DNA from 3 places in the Paraliobacillus zengyii genome. Region 1 is predicted to be linked to each of the others. Evidence: riboswitches for the same ligand, from Rfam matches in the RefSeq annotation. Region 1 holds a riboswitch; each other region holds the start of a gene.
What was found. Region 1 has a riboswitch for thiamine pyrophosphate ahead of tenA (thiaminase II). Riboswitches for the same ligand answer to the same signal wherever they lie in the genome.
Positions count from the first base shown of each region.

Region 2: another riboswitch for thiamine pyrophosphate. It lies ahead of DM447_RS05230 (ABC transporter substrate-binding protein); the one in region 1 lies ahead of tenA (thiaminase II).
Region 3: another riboswitch for thiamine pyrophosphate. It lies ahead of thiT (energy-coupled thiamine transporter ThiT); the one in region 1 lies ahead of tenA (thiaminase II).

Region 1 covers NZ_CP029797.1:1,941,565-1,946,386, forward strand. Annotated here, with positions in the region: gene cydD (thiol reductant ABC exporter subunit CydD) at 1-813, shown strand, start outside; gene cydC (thiol reductant ABC exporter subunit CydC) at 810-2,528, shown strand; TPP riboswitch at 2,584-2,692, shown strand; gene tenA (thiaminase II) at 2,779-3,453, shown strand; gene DM447_RS09790 (DUF3231 family protein) at 3,632-4,144, opposite strand; gene DM447_RS09795 (spore coat protein) at 4,361-4,822, shown strand, end outside.
Region 2 covers NZ_CP029797.1:1,048,292-1,053,113, forward strand. Annotated here, with positions in the region: gene DM447_RS05215 (cation-transporting P-type ATPase) at 1-1,054, shown strand, start outside; gene DM447_RS05220 (thermonuclease family protein) at 1,116-1,802, opposite strand; gene DM447_RS05225 (DsbA family oxidoreductase) at 1,893-2,615, opposite strand; TPP riboswitch at 2,800-2,911, shown strand; gene DM447_RS05230 (ABC transporter substrate-binding protein) at 3,008-3,988, shown strand; gene DM447_RS05235 (thiamine-binding protein) at 4,007-4,297, shown strand; gene DM447_RS05240 (ABC transporter permease) at 4,346-4,822, shown strand, end outside.
Region 3 covers NZ_CP029797.1:2,973,721-2,978,542, forward strand. Annotated here, with positions in the region: gene DM447_RS14965 (YkvI family membrane protein) at 1-709, shown strand, start outside; gene DM447_RS14970 (TerC family protein) at 821-1,510, shown strand; gene thiT (energy-coupled thiamine transporter ThiT) at 1,551-2,114, opposite strand; TPP riboswitch at 2,179-2,279, opposite strand; gene DM447_RS14980 (SET domain-containing protein) at 2,472-2,867, shown strand; gene DM447_RS14985 (DUF3889 domain-containing protein) at 2,921-3,559, opposite strand; gene DM447_RS14990 (flavin-containing monooxygenase) at 3,698-4,822, opposite strand, start outside.

The DNA.
Region 1 (4,822 bases):
GTATTAGAAGAATTCGATGAAGAAGACGGTGCGATACAATGGGGAGAAAAGCAATTAAGTAAAGAAGGCGGACCTCCAATGATTACGTTGGAACAGGTAGACTTTAGTTATCCAGATAGTAATTTTAACTTGCAGGCTATCACAGCGACTTTTCACCCGAAACAGAAGATAGCAATTGTAGGAGCAAGTGGTGCGGGTAAATCTACGTTATTACATTTGTTGGCTGGTATGATCACTCCTGAACATGGTGCAATCAAACTTGATAATCAACCGCTTGTTGAATTTTCGGAGTCATCATGGCTTGGGAAGCTTTCTTATATTTCACAGCAACCATATATCTTTTCAGGTACAATCGGCGAGAATATCGAAATGGGAACAAACTTACCAGTTGATGAACAGGATATACGAAAAGCTGCGCAGTTAGCAGGAATTGCGCCATTGATTGAATCATTGGAGAAACAATACGATACACCCATTGGAGAAGCTGGTCGAGGATTATCTAGCGGGGAAAAACAACGTGTATCTATTGCACGTGCATTTTTAAAAAAGCCAAAAGTTGTCTTACTCGATGAACCAACACGTGGACTTGATCTAGCTACAGAAAAAATCTTACAACAATCTATCGAACAATTGTCCAAAACGGCAACTGTTATCACGGTAGCACATCGATTACACACGATTAAAAAAGCAGATCAAATTCTATTTATGGAAAAAGGACAATTACTAGCGATAGGAACACACGAAACATTGCTAGCTACTTTACCTGCTTATAAAGATATGGTGACGATTCAACAGGGGGGAGAAGAAGCATGAGCGCTCTTTTTAAAGTCATAAAACTTATGTTGATTGAGAAAAGGGATATTTTGTTTGCTATTTTATTTGGTTTTATTGCTGGTATTAGTAGCGTTGGACTATTTGCTGCTAGTGGCTATCTTATTTCCAAAGCAGCTTTAATGCCTCCATTCTATGCATTAATTATGCTTACTTCTACAGTTAAATTACTTGGGTTTATTAAAGCTAGTTCAAAATATGGCGAACGTATTTATTCTCACAGGGCAACTTTTACTATCTTAAGTAATTTACGTGTTACTTTTTTTGAAAAGTTAGAACCTCTTGTTCCACAAATTTTTCATAAGTATAGAAGTGGAGACATACTTGGTCGAGTAGTAGGAGATGTGGAGAGTTTACAGAATTTCTTTTTACGTGTTTTTTATCCACCAATTGTGTTATTACTCGTTTTTGTAACAACAATCTTATTTAGTAGCTTTTATTCCATTGAAATCGCGCTTATTTTATTAGTTGGTTTCTTACTAACGGTATTTGTTATCCCAGCTTTTTTTTCGTTACGACAAGTAAGAATTAATGGTAAAGTCAGACAAGAACGTGGAGATCTTTCAACGGAAATTACTGAATTGATGTATGGTTTTCGAGATTTAAAGATATTTCAACAATTAGAAAAAAAACAAGAACAAATAACTATGCAATCAGAAAGTTATATTGAAAAACAAAAACGTGAAAATATTAATAAAGTCTATAGTCAATCGTTTAATGGTTTTATAACCTTTATCGTAAGCTGGTTCGTACTTGCAGTCGGAGCTTATTTGGTTGTAGATGGTAGGTTAGAAGGGATATTTTTAGCTATGCTTGTTATGATCTCACTAACCGTTTTTGAACCTGCTGCTCCAATGGCTGTTTTCCCAATTTATATGCAAGAAAGCCGCGATGCATCCAGCCGTTTGTATGAGGTAGTGGAGGATCCAGATATTCAAGTTAGCGAAGTCGAAACTAACGTTGAACAAATCACTAATAAACCACCAATGATTGGATTTAAAAATATTACCTTCACGTATAGGGGGGATTGGCGCACAACCATTCCATCACTTAGTTTAGAGATTCCTGCAGGTTCGAAAACAGCGATTGTTGGAGCAAGTGGTTCAGGAAAATCAACCTTACTACAGTTAGTTTTGAAACTACAGCAAGTACAAGCAGGTAAAATTTATTGGGATCACCACGATATTTCAACTGTTTCAGGAAATGCATTGTGGGAACAGTCAAAAGTCGTGCTACAAGAAAATCATTTCTTTTATGGAACAATCCGTGAAAACTTATTACTCGCAGATTCTGATTTAGATGACATTGTATTACATGAAGCATTAATGAATGTGCAACTTGAAAACTTTTCACTCGATGACCATGTATTAGAAAACGGTGAGAATCTTTCTGGCGGTGAAAAACAACGTCTAGCAATTGCTAGAGCAATCTTGAAAAACGGTCATATTTGGATTTTAGATGAGCCAACGTCATCACTTGATGCTAAAACAGAAGAAAAAATATATAAACAACTTTTTGAACAAGCACAAACAGATACATTATTGTTAGTTAGTCACCGTTTAAAAGGATTAGAAAAGATGGATCAAATTATAGTCATGGATCATGGTGAGATTATTGAATCGGGATCTTATACGAATTTAATGAAAAAGAATGGTTATTTTTATCAAATGAAGACACTGGAAGAAAGTTTACTTTAAGAGTATTGACATCTTCTTCCTAGATTTTATTCTATAGACAGAATAAAATAGCAAGAAAAACCACTAGAGGAGTCTTTATAAAAGACTGAGATTGAAGTGTTACTTCAAGACTCTTAGAACCTGATCTAGTTTAAACTAGCGGAGGGAAGTGGATGGGAATAAAGTCCTTTGGTTCTTTTACTTTATCATGCCACCACTTTCTTTTAATCAAGGAAGGTGGTTTTTTTATGCAGATAGGGAGGAAGTTGAGATGAAATTTTCACAATACATTCGGAAAGAGGCAGATCCAGTTTGGCAAGCTAGTTTTAATCATCCTTTTGTTAAGGGGATTGGTAATGGCACATTACCTTTAGAGAACTTTCGCTATTATGTCATGCAGGACTCTTATTATTTAGCACAATTTGCTCGTGTCCAGGCAATAGGTGCTGCAAAGGCGGAAGATTTAGAAACAACCAGTAGTATGGCGGCACATGCACAAGGAACTTATCAAGCAGAATTAGAATTACATCGTACTTTTTCTAAGCTATTATCTATTACTGAAGCAGAACAAAGAGCATTTAAACCTGCTCCTACCTCTTACGCTTATAGTTCACATATGTATCGAGCTGCTTATCATGGTCATCTAGGTGATGTGATTGCCGCAATATTACCTTGCTACTGGGTTTATTATGAAGTTGGAGAACAGTTAAAAAATAAAACACCAGATGAACCAATTTATCAAGAATGGATTAAAGCATACGGATCGGATTGGTTCAGAGCATTAGTAGAGGAACAAATTGATAGACTTGATCAACTAGCTGAAACTGTAACAGCCTCTGATCGAGAACGTATGAAAGAACACTTCTTACTTAGCAGTCAATATGAATATTTATTTTGGGATATGGCTTATAAATTAGAAAAATGGCCATTAGAAGAGATGGGATAATCCTGCTTGACTCGAATGGAGTAGGTGTTAATCCGACGGAAACGATCTGTGATTCGGCGGAAGTGTTAGAAATTAAGACTTAAGGTGATCTGCTTTCCCTCCTCCTTGTGTGTTAAACCCAATTCGAATTACAAAGTAGCAAGAAAAAAGCACTAGAAATAATCTAGTGCTTTTTTTACTACTCTTTATTTGGAATCTTTGCTTGCATTGGAGGGAGTATAATCCATCCTTTGTCTTTATTTAATCGAAGTGCTTTTGCTCCAGCTTGCGCTTTATTCATATGGAACTGGCCAAAAAGCATGGCAATATCTTCGCGAAGTGACTGTCCAATTATTGTACTACAAGCTATTAAACCTGCTGCAATGTTTGCAGAAACTACAGCACTAATTTCTTGATCACTGAACTTCGCACCAGATGGAATATCTTCAATGTCTGCGAGGGAACGTTCTGGAGGAGAAGGAGGCAAAGCTATTCCATTAACTTTAAGAATCTCTTCCACACTTTCCATTTCCTGTTTCATTCCTCGGTTTAAATCTTCTAATAAATTTTTTAATTCTTTATCACCTGTATGGTTAATAAATGTTTGATACGTCGCATAGTTACCTTTAGCAGCTGCTAGAAAGGACCACATGCTAAAAACTTCACCATAATGAAGTGGTTGTTTCTTTGGATTACCTGATAGTACACCCATTTCTAAACACTCCTTTGTTAAGTCTTACATAGATAGTCTTTTCATCAAGGCAAAACTTATTCCAGAAACATTGTAAATAATAATTTTAAATTGGTATAGATAAGACTTTTTGAGCAAAACTATAGCCGAAAAGGAGGAGAAAAAATGAAATTAGCTGCACACTAATTACAAGATTTAAATGAATTAACAATGAGTTGTGTGAACTCTGTGACTTCTATGGCGTACATGTTAGATCATGTTCAAGATCAGGAACTCAAACAATTATTAGAGCGTCATTTCCCGTTTCATGTAAGAGATTATAATATGAAAGTGGAATTTTTAAACAAGGTAGAAGGTGCAACAACAGAACTGCCATTATTTAAAGAAGATGGTAAAATACTATCCGATTATACACAGTCAAATATGAATGCCTATCCACCTGTACAACCTAGAGTGACTGTTACAGATATGAATGATAGAGAGATGGCAACGAACTATTTATTAACGTTAAAAAGAGCTGGCCGTGAATATGCCTGGTCTGCAATGGAAAGTGCTAATCCAGAAATTCGTTCTTTTTTACAAACAGCCTTTATGATGAGTTGTTCACATGCATATGAAGCATGGCAATACATGGTTAGTAAGGGATATTATCCATTAGAACCAGCTGATCAAGCTATGACTACAAAAATCGGCGCGATG
Region 2 (4,822 bases), 890 kb from region 1:
AGCCGCACACTCGGCTGGAGTCCAAGTTAAAATGATTACAGGTGACCATCCAGAAACTGCGCTCGCAATTGGTAATAAAATTGGTCTACATACAAATGACCAAGCAATAACAGGTAAAGAAATCGATAAAATGACTGACGAAGAACTAGCTTCTGTTATTAAAGATTATGCTATATTTGCTCGTACAAGTCCGGATAATAAATTACGCATTGTTACAGCATTGCAAGAAAATGGTGAAGTAACATCAATGACCGGAGATGGTGTTAACGATGCACCAGCACTTAAAAAAGCTGATATAGGTGTAGCGATGGGAATTAAAGGAACAGAAGTCGCAAAAGATGCCTCGAATATGATTCTGACAGATGATAACTTCAAGACAATTGTCGATGCAATAGAAGAAGGTCGTCGCGTTTATGATAATGTGAAAAAGACGATATTATTCCTGTTACCTACTAGTGCAGCAGAAGGATTTATCGTTATGGCAAGTATTTTGCTGGGAATTTCCATGTTGTTAAGTCCTGTTCAACTATTGTGGATTAATATGGTTTCGGCCATCACTATATCTTTTGCATTCGTTTATGAACCTGCTGAAAAAGATGTGATGATTCGTAAGCCAAGAGAAAAGGGAACACAATTGTTAAGCAAGTACTATGTATTTCGAATCTTTTATGTGGCAGCACTTGTAGCTGGTGGTGGTTTGATTGCTAATGCAATAATGGTAGATAATGGTTATGCACATGCAGTAGCTAATACAGTGACATTAAATATTGTTGTATTTGGTAAAATGTTTTACTTATTTAATGTTAGAAACGAACATGGATTTGCGCTAAACAAAAGCTTTTTCACGAATAAAATTGCATTTATTGTTTGTGCGATTTTAATTCTACTTCAGCTTGCGATTACGTATTTACCATTTATGCAAACTATTTTTGCCACAGCAGCACTAGATATTGGACTCTGGTTAATTCCGATTGGAGTCGGATTAAGTGTATTTATAATAGTAGAAATAGAGAAGTATTTGAAACGAACATTTTTTAATGGCAATAAAGCCTAAGAGTTTTCATGAAAAAGCACTGTATCTCCATTGAAGATACAGTGTTTTACTATTTTTTATGTCATTCACAACCAATACCATCGCCATCTCGGTCTAAATGTGTACCATAACCAGGATCTCCTTCTGAAATAGGACTAGCATTTGCTTCAGCTACTGCCGTACAATTTTGATAGTAAACATCTGAGCTTGTTTCATCTATATCGACTGTTGTAAAACCATCTTCAGTTACATAACCATCCTCACTCCAGATGTTAAGATCAGCTGCTTTTGCTTTAGTTTCGGCTTCCTTTAGTTGGTCGGAATGTGTGTAAGGCGGATCATATTCATAGGCGTAACGTGCGAATCCCTCTTCCAACAACATTTCATTAAAAAGTTCACCGTCTATCCATATATATGCTAACAGTCGGTCATACTTATCTCGCTTTGGACCATCATATTCGAGCTGAATTTGAGTGCCTTCTGTCAATTTTTCTTTAGCAAACTGACTCGCTTGTTCTCCGTAGGGTTGGACTGGCAGGTTAGGATGTTTTGTCTCAGGTGTATCAACTAGTAAAAGTCGAACACTTTCCTCTTCACCATCCAAGATAATATGGACCGTATCGCCGTCGACAACACGATCCACAGTTGCGGAAGGAAGATCCGAATCTGTTTGTGTTTCCCTGTTTAGATCAGTTTGAAGACCACAGCCAGTTAATAAGGTTAATATGATTAGTAATAAGCCTAGTTTTTTCTGTAATAAAGTTGCCATTATTCTATGATGTCCTCCTTGTTTTTAGCAACATTCATTTTAGCATAGATAAAAAAAGAAGGCTTCCGATTTTTCGGAAACCTTCACGTATTATTTTTCTTCGGGAATGCCACATGAATCATCAGTACAAAATTCTGTTTTAGAAGTTGAAAGATCCGTAAATTTTGGCTTTGGATTTTCTTCTTCCCAAACTGTATTTAAGGCATCTTTAAATGTTTCTACTGGTTGAGCACCAGAAATTGCATATTTATCGTTAATTACAAAAAACGGTACACCAGTCACACCGTATTGTTGTGCCAATGATTCGTCAGCTCGTACGTCATTAGCAAAAGCTGTTTCATCTTGAAGAACTTCTATTGCTTTTGTTTTCTCTAGCCCAGCATCTTCTGCAATCTTAACTAATGCATCTGTTTCACTTAGATTAACAGAATCGGTAAAATAACCATACAATAGTTTCTCTGTCAAGATTGCTTCTTTACCAATACTTTTGGCATATTTTGCTAAGCGATGCGCGTTAAACGTATTAGTCGGTTTCATTGTTTCGAAATGGAATGTCAAACCAACACTTTCAGCTTGCTGACCAAGTCCAGCGTTTGTCTCTTTCGCTTGTTCGATTGGCATCCCATACTTATCAGCAATTGCTTCATGAATGCTCTTACCTGCATATACTGCTGCATTTGGATCTAATTCAAAGCTTTTAAATTCTATTTCAACACTATCTTTTTGCGGGAATTGTTCGAGCGCTTGTTCTAGGCGACGTTTCCCAATATAGCAAAACGGACAAACAAAATCAGACCATACATCTATTTTCATTAGAACACCTCAGTTATTTAATTAATCTTTGCATGTTTATTGTGCCATAATAAGTAGAAAAGATGAAATCATTTGCTTATGTATAGACTGAATAGTAAAGAAAAATGACTAATGATGATGAAATAGTACTTGAATATTAGTCGAATCTATGGCAAAGTTGGTAGTGTAATTAATTAAATAGCACGTTTCAATGTAGGGGGACCAGTTTGGCTGGTTGAGATCGTATCCGTTATAGATACTGACCCTTGGAACCTGATCTGGCTGAGACCAGCGTAGGGAACATATATGAACACGAATAGAAGTGACTATATATGCGCCCAGGCTAATGCCTAAGCGTATTTTTTTTCGTGAAAAAGGATATGTTCCTCCACAAATAAAAGGGGGATTTTAAGATGAAGAAAGTATTATTTTTATTGGTTACACTTGGATTTATTATTACAGGGTGTGCAAATGACGAACAAGCTAGTCAAGAATTGGAGAAAGTAACGATGGTGCTAGACTGGACACCAAATACAAATCATACCGGGCTTTATGTTGCGCAAGCTGAAGGTTTTTTTGAAGAAGAAGGCTTAGATGTAGAAATTACATTGCCAAGTGAATCTGGTGCAGATCAAGTTGTAGCAGCGGAAAAAGCTGATTTTGGAATTAGTGCACAGGAAACAATTACAGAGGCTCGGACACAAGATATACCGATTGTATCTATTGCAGCAGTTATTCAGCATAATACTTCAGGATTTGCTTCTCCAGTAGATAAAGAAATTACATCACCTGCAGATTATGCCGGTAAAACGTATGGTGGTTGGGGAGCACCAGTTGAGGCAGCAGTAATTGACTCACTAATGAAACAAGAAGACGCTAGTGTGGAAGATGTGAACATAATCAATATGGGAAATACTGATTTCTTCACGGCGGTAGAACGTGATATTGATTTTGCTTGGATATATTATGGGTGGACAGGTGTTGAGGCTGAGCTTCGTGGTGTTGATCTAAACATGCAGTATCTAACTGATTACTCAGAGAAATTAGATTACTACACACCAGTCATTACAACGAATGAAATGATGATCGATGAGAATCCAGAAACAGTTGAAAAGTTCTTAGCGGCTGTAGCAAAAGGGTATAATTATGCAATAGATAATCCAGAAGAAGCGGCAGATATTTTAATTGAAGCTGTACCTGATTTAGACCCAGAACTTGTGAAGGCTAGTCAAGCATGGTTATCACCAAAATATCAGGATGACGCAGCTAAATGGGGTGTCCAAGATGTTGAAGTGTGGGAAAATTACGCAGATTGGATGTACGAAAATGATTTATTAGAGACAGAACTTAATGCGAATGATGCATTTACGAATGAATTTTTACCTGAAGATTAAAAGGGAGGCTCTCGAAAAATTGCTAATGCACTTGTAAGTATTCAAATTATCCCAAAAACAAAAAATGGCGAAGATGTCATTCCATATGTTGACGCAGCAATCGCAGTAATCGAAGCATCTGGTGTGAGGTACCAAGTTAATCCACTCGAAACGACAATGGAAGGTGAATTAACGGAGCTATTTCAAATTATAGAAAAAATGAATGAAGAAATGGTCGCTCTTGGTTGTCCGAGTATTATTTCCCAAGTGAAAGTCTATTATAAGCCTGAAGGGGCATCAATGGATGTGTTAACAGAGAAATATCGTTAAGAAAAAAGGGAGGGATGGCGGTGTCAGTTTTGACGTCGCCTTTCTAATATGAAAAAATTTACAACAAAAACGATCAGTCCAATTATCGTCATTGCTGTTCTTATCGTATTATGGGAAACGATTAGTCACCTTTTTGATATCCCAGCATGGCTATTACCGGCACCAACTGTAATTGTTCAAGAAGGAATCGCGGGTTGGAGTGGCTATCAGCATCACCTTATCTCTACAACGAAATTATCAGTAATTGGATTTGCCATTGGCGTATCAGTGGGACTTATGGTGGCGATTAGTTTGCATATATTACCAACGTTTAAAAAAGCATTTTATCCGTTATTGATTTTATCACAAAACATTCCGATTATCGTACTTGCACCACTGCTCGTTATTTGGTTTGGATTTGGGGTAATGCCTAAACTTATTGTCATTACACTCGTTTGTTTCTTTCCAATCGCGGTTTCGACATTAGATGGTTTTCGCCAAACAAGTCACGAATTGTTGCATTACATGCAGATGGCCGGTGCATCC
Region 3 (4,822 bases), 1.0 Mb from region 1:
ATGGGGGACGATCTTAATGGCAATTATTTCACTACTAACTGTTATAACTGGAATGAAAGGTGTTATTAATGCCATCAGTTATGTTGTTCCAGTATTATTAGTTTCTGTTCTTTTTATCGCTATCTATAGTATCTCAATAAATCCAATTACAGCTGCAGATTTACAAGTATCGAAGTCCATTGAAGGCGCTGCACCAAATTGGTTCATTTCTGCTCTTAATTACGCTTCTTATAATCTTGTGATTGCCGTTGCAGTATTAGCACCAATGGGGGCGAAAGCTAAAAATAAAAAAACCCTACTATGGGGGGCTTTATTAGGTGGATTAGGTTTAGGGATAGGGATCATTGCTATTTTTTTCAGTATTTTAACGAATTTAGATAGTGTTTCAAATGTGGAAGTGCCCATGATTCTTATAGCTTCTAAAATTGCTCCATTTATTCAACTAATTTTTGCTATTGTATTATTTGCTGAAGTATATACCACTGCGGTCGGAAATTTATATGGATTTGTTTCAAGAATGAACTTTATCGCTGCACGCTTTCGAATTTGGGTGATTGCAGGCACAACACTAGCAGCTTTTTTATTCAGTCAAATTGGCTTTTCTGCTATGGTTAAATACTTATATCCTACTGTTGGTTATGGAGGTTTTCTATTTTTTGCGGGGTTAATTTATGTATGGATATTTAAAAGAGAACAATTAAAAGAATAAATACTTTAAAAAACTTCTACTTTTTTTGGTTTACTATTTCAAGTTTCTTCATAGAATTGGTTATGGACAACTTAGCTTATCCATCTTAAATTTCTGTAGGAGGAACAAAAAGTGGACTTTTTCCCATTACTATTCTCAATAACACCTGTTGCGACGATTGCATTATTAAAAATTATTGCAATTGACATTGTTCTTTCCGGTGATAATGCTGTTGTGATTGCAATGGCCACCAAGTCTTTACCAAAAAGACATCAAAATAGAGCAATACTTTTAGGCACGATTGGCGCTGTTCTGCTCCGAATATTTTTTGCAGTTATTATCATTTATTTAATGCAAATTCCTTTTGTAAATGTAATTGGTGGTTTATTACTTCTTTGGATAGCGTATAATTTACTTGTTGAAAAAGAAGAGGAAGCTACCATTACCTCACATACTGGTTTATTAAAAGCTGTTTCGACAATCATTGTTGCAGATGCGGTAATGAGTCTGGATAATGTTGTTGCTATTACAGGTGCGGCGCATGGGGATATTCGTATGATTATCATTGGGGTGATGGTTAGCATTCCTATTATGATATTCGGATCGAAACTAATCGTAAAAGTATTAGAAAAATATCGTTGGATAGCTTATATTGGTGCTGGTATTCTTGCGTGGACAGCCGGGGAAATGATTTTGACGGATCAAAAATTAATAGACTTACTTGATCTCTCTAATGGCTTATTTAACTATTTAATTGTTGGCTTCCTAACGCTAACTATTTTACTGCTTGGTTATATTAAAAGCGCAGCAGACAGCTATTAGTTTTAACTCCCCATTTATAAAACGGGGAGTTAAAACTAGTTTATTTTCGCTCAATTAATCTCGGAGTAGTTCCGATCAAAAGCACCAATAAGATCGCGCATAAAACAAAGGCACCCAACATGGTAATCCCGTTTGTAATCAATGAAAACAACACCACGTTCATATCATCAGGCGCGTATTCTCCCCAAAAAATAAATCCAGCAACAAAGTGCCAAAAGTAACGTGCAACAGAACCAACAAGTGTCGCGGTAATAACCCAAAATAACACTTTTTTCTTTTTCCCCATCTTCAGGTTCGATTGAATGACTTTATAAAATAGACCTGCAAAACCAATAAAAGCAAAGGCAATAAAATATTCAATAAATGCCTGAAGTGGAGTTAGAATATAGGCATCACCCAAGATAACTTGTAAAATACCCCAGATAAAGCCAGAAATTAAACTAACCCTAATCCCCCATCGAAACGCTAAAATTAAAATTGGAACCATAGCAAAAGAAATTGAAATCGATGGAGAAAGCCGAATCGACGGAAGTAAATCAAAAACAAACGCCAATGATGCAAAAAAGGACGCCTCAATCAACATAATTAAACTTAATTTTTTCATAAAAAAAACTCCCCTTTTTTAAACAAAAAACCTCAAGGGAGAACAGATATGTAAACGCAAATCTACATATCACGATCCACATTCCTGCGCTAGCATTAACTAACAGGTTCGAAGGGTTAGAACAACGTGTTCACTCTCAGCATTTTAGCTCCCCTTGTGGTTTTGCTTATTTGATTTTCGGGTTCATCATATCATAAGATAATGAATTTGTCATACAAAATTTAGGATGTTTTTTTAAAAAGGCCATAAATCTATTAACTTTTATAAATTTCAAGTACAACCAGTTGCGTTCGCTAATAGCAACTGTCAAAATAGAGTACATATGAATAAAATAAAAGGAAATCGCAGGTGACCTAAATGATTGAGATAAAGACATCTACATTAAGCGACGGGGAATTCAATCGAGGCGTATTCGCTACACGCGACATAAAAAAAGGAGAAACAGTACATATTGCACCTGTTATTCCTTATCCAAACAAGGAGCACGAACACATAGAACAAACAGTACTGGATGATTACGTATTTGAATATGGTAAAAATCATACCGCGGTTGTTTTAGGATATGGCATGTTGTTTAATCATTCCTATACTCCAAATACCGATTACGATATAAACTTTCCAGATCATACCTTTGTATTTTTTGCTCACACAGATATAAAAGCTGGTGAAGAATTGCTAATTAACTATAATGGTGATGTTAATAACAATGACCCCTTATGGTTCAACATGAATTTTGATGAATTGAATAAATGATTAAAAAATTGAAAGCTCAATCCGCATTATACGTGGATTGGGCTTTTTCAATCTTATATTTCTTTAATATCAAAGGATTCAACACGATTAGTGTTTGAATTATAAATTACCGTGCCTTGGATTTTAACTCTTTCTTGAGGTGATTGTAAAATATAGTGATAGATTTCCTTTGTTTGATTTGGTGCTGGATTTGTTTTCTTAACAAAATTATATTCTGTTATATTATAATTCGGATAAGCTACCTCAGTAACTTCCAATAAATATTTTCCCCATTCTGCTTCCTCTACTTCTGGTGAAGATTCAAATTCAATATTTATTACGCCAACCGCTGGATCTGCACCTAATGCTTCAAATGCCTTTCGGTGTAGGTTAATTTTATCAGCTGGGAATCCAGGTACTTTATCAACAATTGTCACAATAACTTCTCTTAAAGTTTGGGAGAAAAGCTCACGTATCTTTAACGTTTGCCCACATTGATAAGGCGAATTCACACCTACAGCTGCTGTCATATATTCATTATGAGACCAAGGCATACCACATTGCGTAACACGTCCTCCTTCTGTCCATGTTGCTTGGCCTCTTGTGAATGGTTGCCGCCCCCAGTAATTTAATTGTTGTGGATATGGATGTAAATATGGAGACTCTCTATAAAACTGATTTAACGATTGATATTGATTATAATATGGATACATCATTTACCTCCTAGTTTTAGACTAGGATAGTTTATGTTTTATACAGGCGTATTTGTGATTAATTCAGAGACATTCAGTATATTCTCGTAATCAAAAAAAAGCCCCATCCACCTTTCATCTGGATAGGACCTAAAGATATTAATGAGATTGATTACTTGTTTCCAGCCATTCTCCTACAAATTCTTCTTCATCATAGTCAAAGAAATTCTTCATAATGTCTTCGCGATCATCAAGAAAAAGTTGATTAGAAATTTCTTCTACTAGATTAGGTATACCAAAACGCATCCCTGAAAGTGCGGAAGCTGAGATCCCACAACTTATTAATGCGGAATAATTAAAAGCAAATAATCCATGTAAACGTTTCTTCCCTTTTTCATCTCGGCTTATAAAGGCAAAGCCAGGGCTTAGGTATGGATGCGCGTCTAACACAGGATTTGCGACTTCATCTGGTGCATCATAAAAATCGCCCCAGCGGGCAATATGGTTTTCTACAAGTTTCAACTCTGGTCGTAAAGCTGGATCGGTTAAAAGACCGGTACTTATAATAAGAAAATCAAAATAGTATTCACCCTGAGGCGTTTTAACTAATGCACCTTCATCCTTCTGCTCTACACTTAACCACGGTGCACCTAAGTGTAGATTAAAACCTGGCCAGGATGTTGCACGACTAAATGTATCATTTGTTGGTGGTTGATTATGCTTAAAGAAATGAGAGATAGCAGCATATTTATCTGCATCAGACAAGGCTGGGAAACGTTCAATTAATCCAGAAGCCTCCATTTGTCGAATTGGATTTATACGTGGCATCTTTTTTCGACGGACAAATACATGTGCTTGATCAACACCTTCTGTTAATGCAAAATTAGCATTATCAAAAGCAGATGCTCCACCACCTAAGACAGCAACCTTCTTGCCTCTTAGTTTTTTAAAATCAATTGGTTTCGATGTGTGTGCATAAAGATGACTCGGCAAATTATCTGAAATCATTGGCGGAACATACCACTGGCCACCACCTTGAATCCCAGTAGCTAGAACTACTTTACGTGCAAGTATTGTATCTGAGGGTGCTCCACTACCTTCAATATGTAGTCGATGTAAGCCTTCTTCTACTGGCTCTATAAGATTTAACTTCACTTTATTTATAACAGGTAAATTCAAAACTGTACGATACCAACGAAGATAATTCATCCAATCACCGCGCGGAATCTTATCAATTGCTTCCCATTCTTCTGGTCCAAATTGTGCTTCCCACCAAGAACGGAA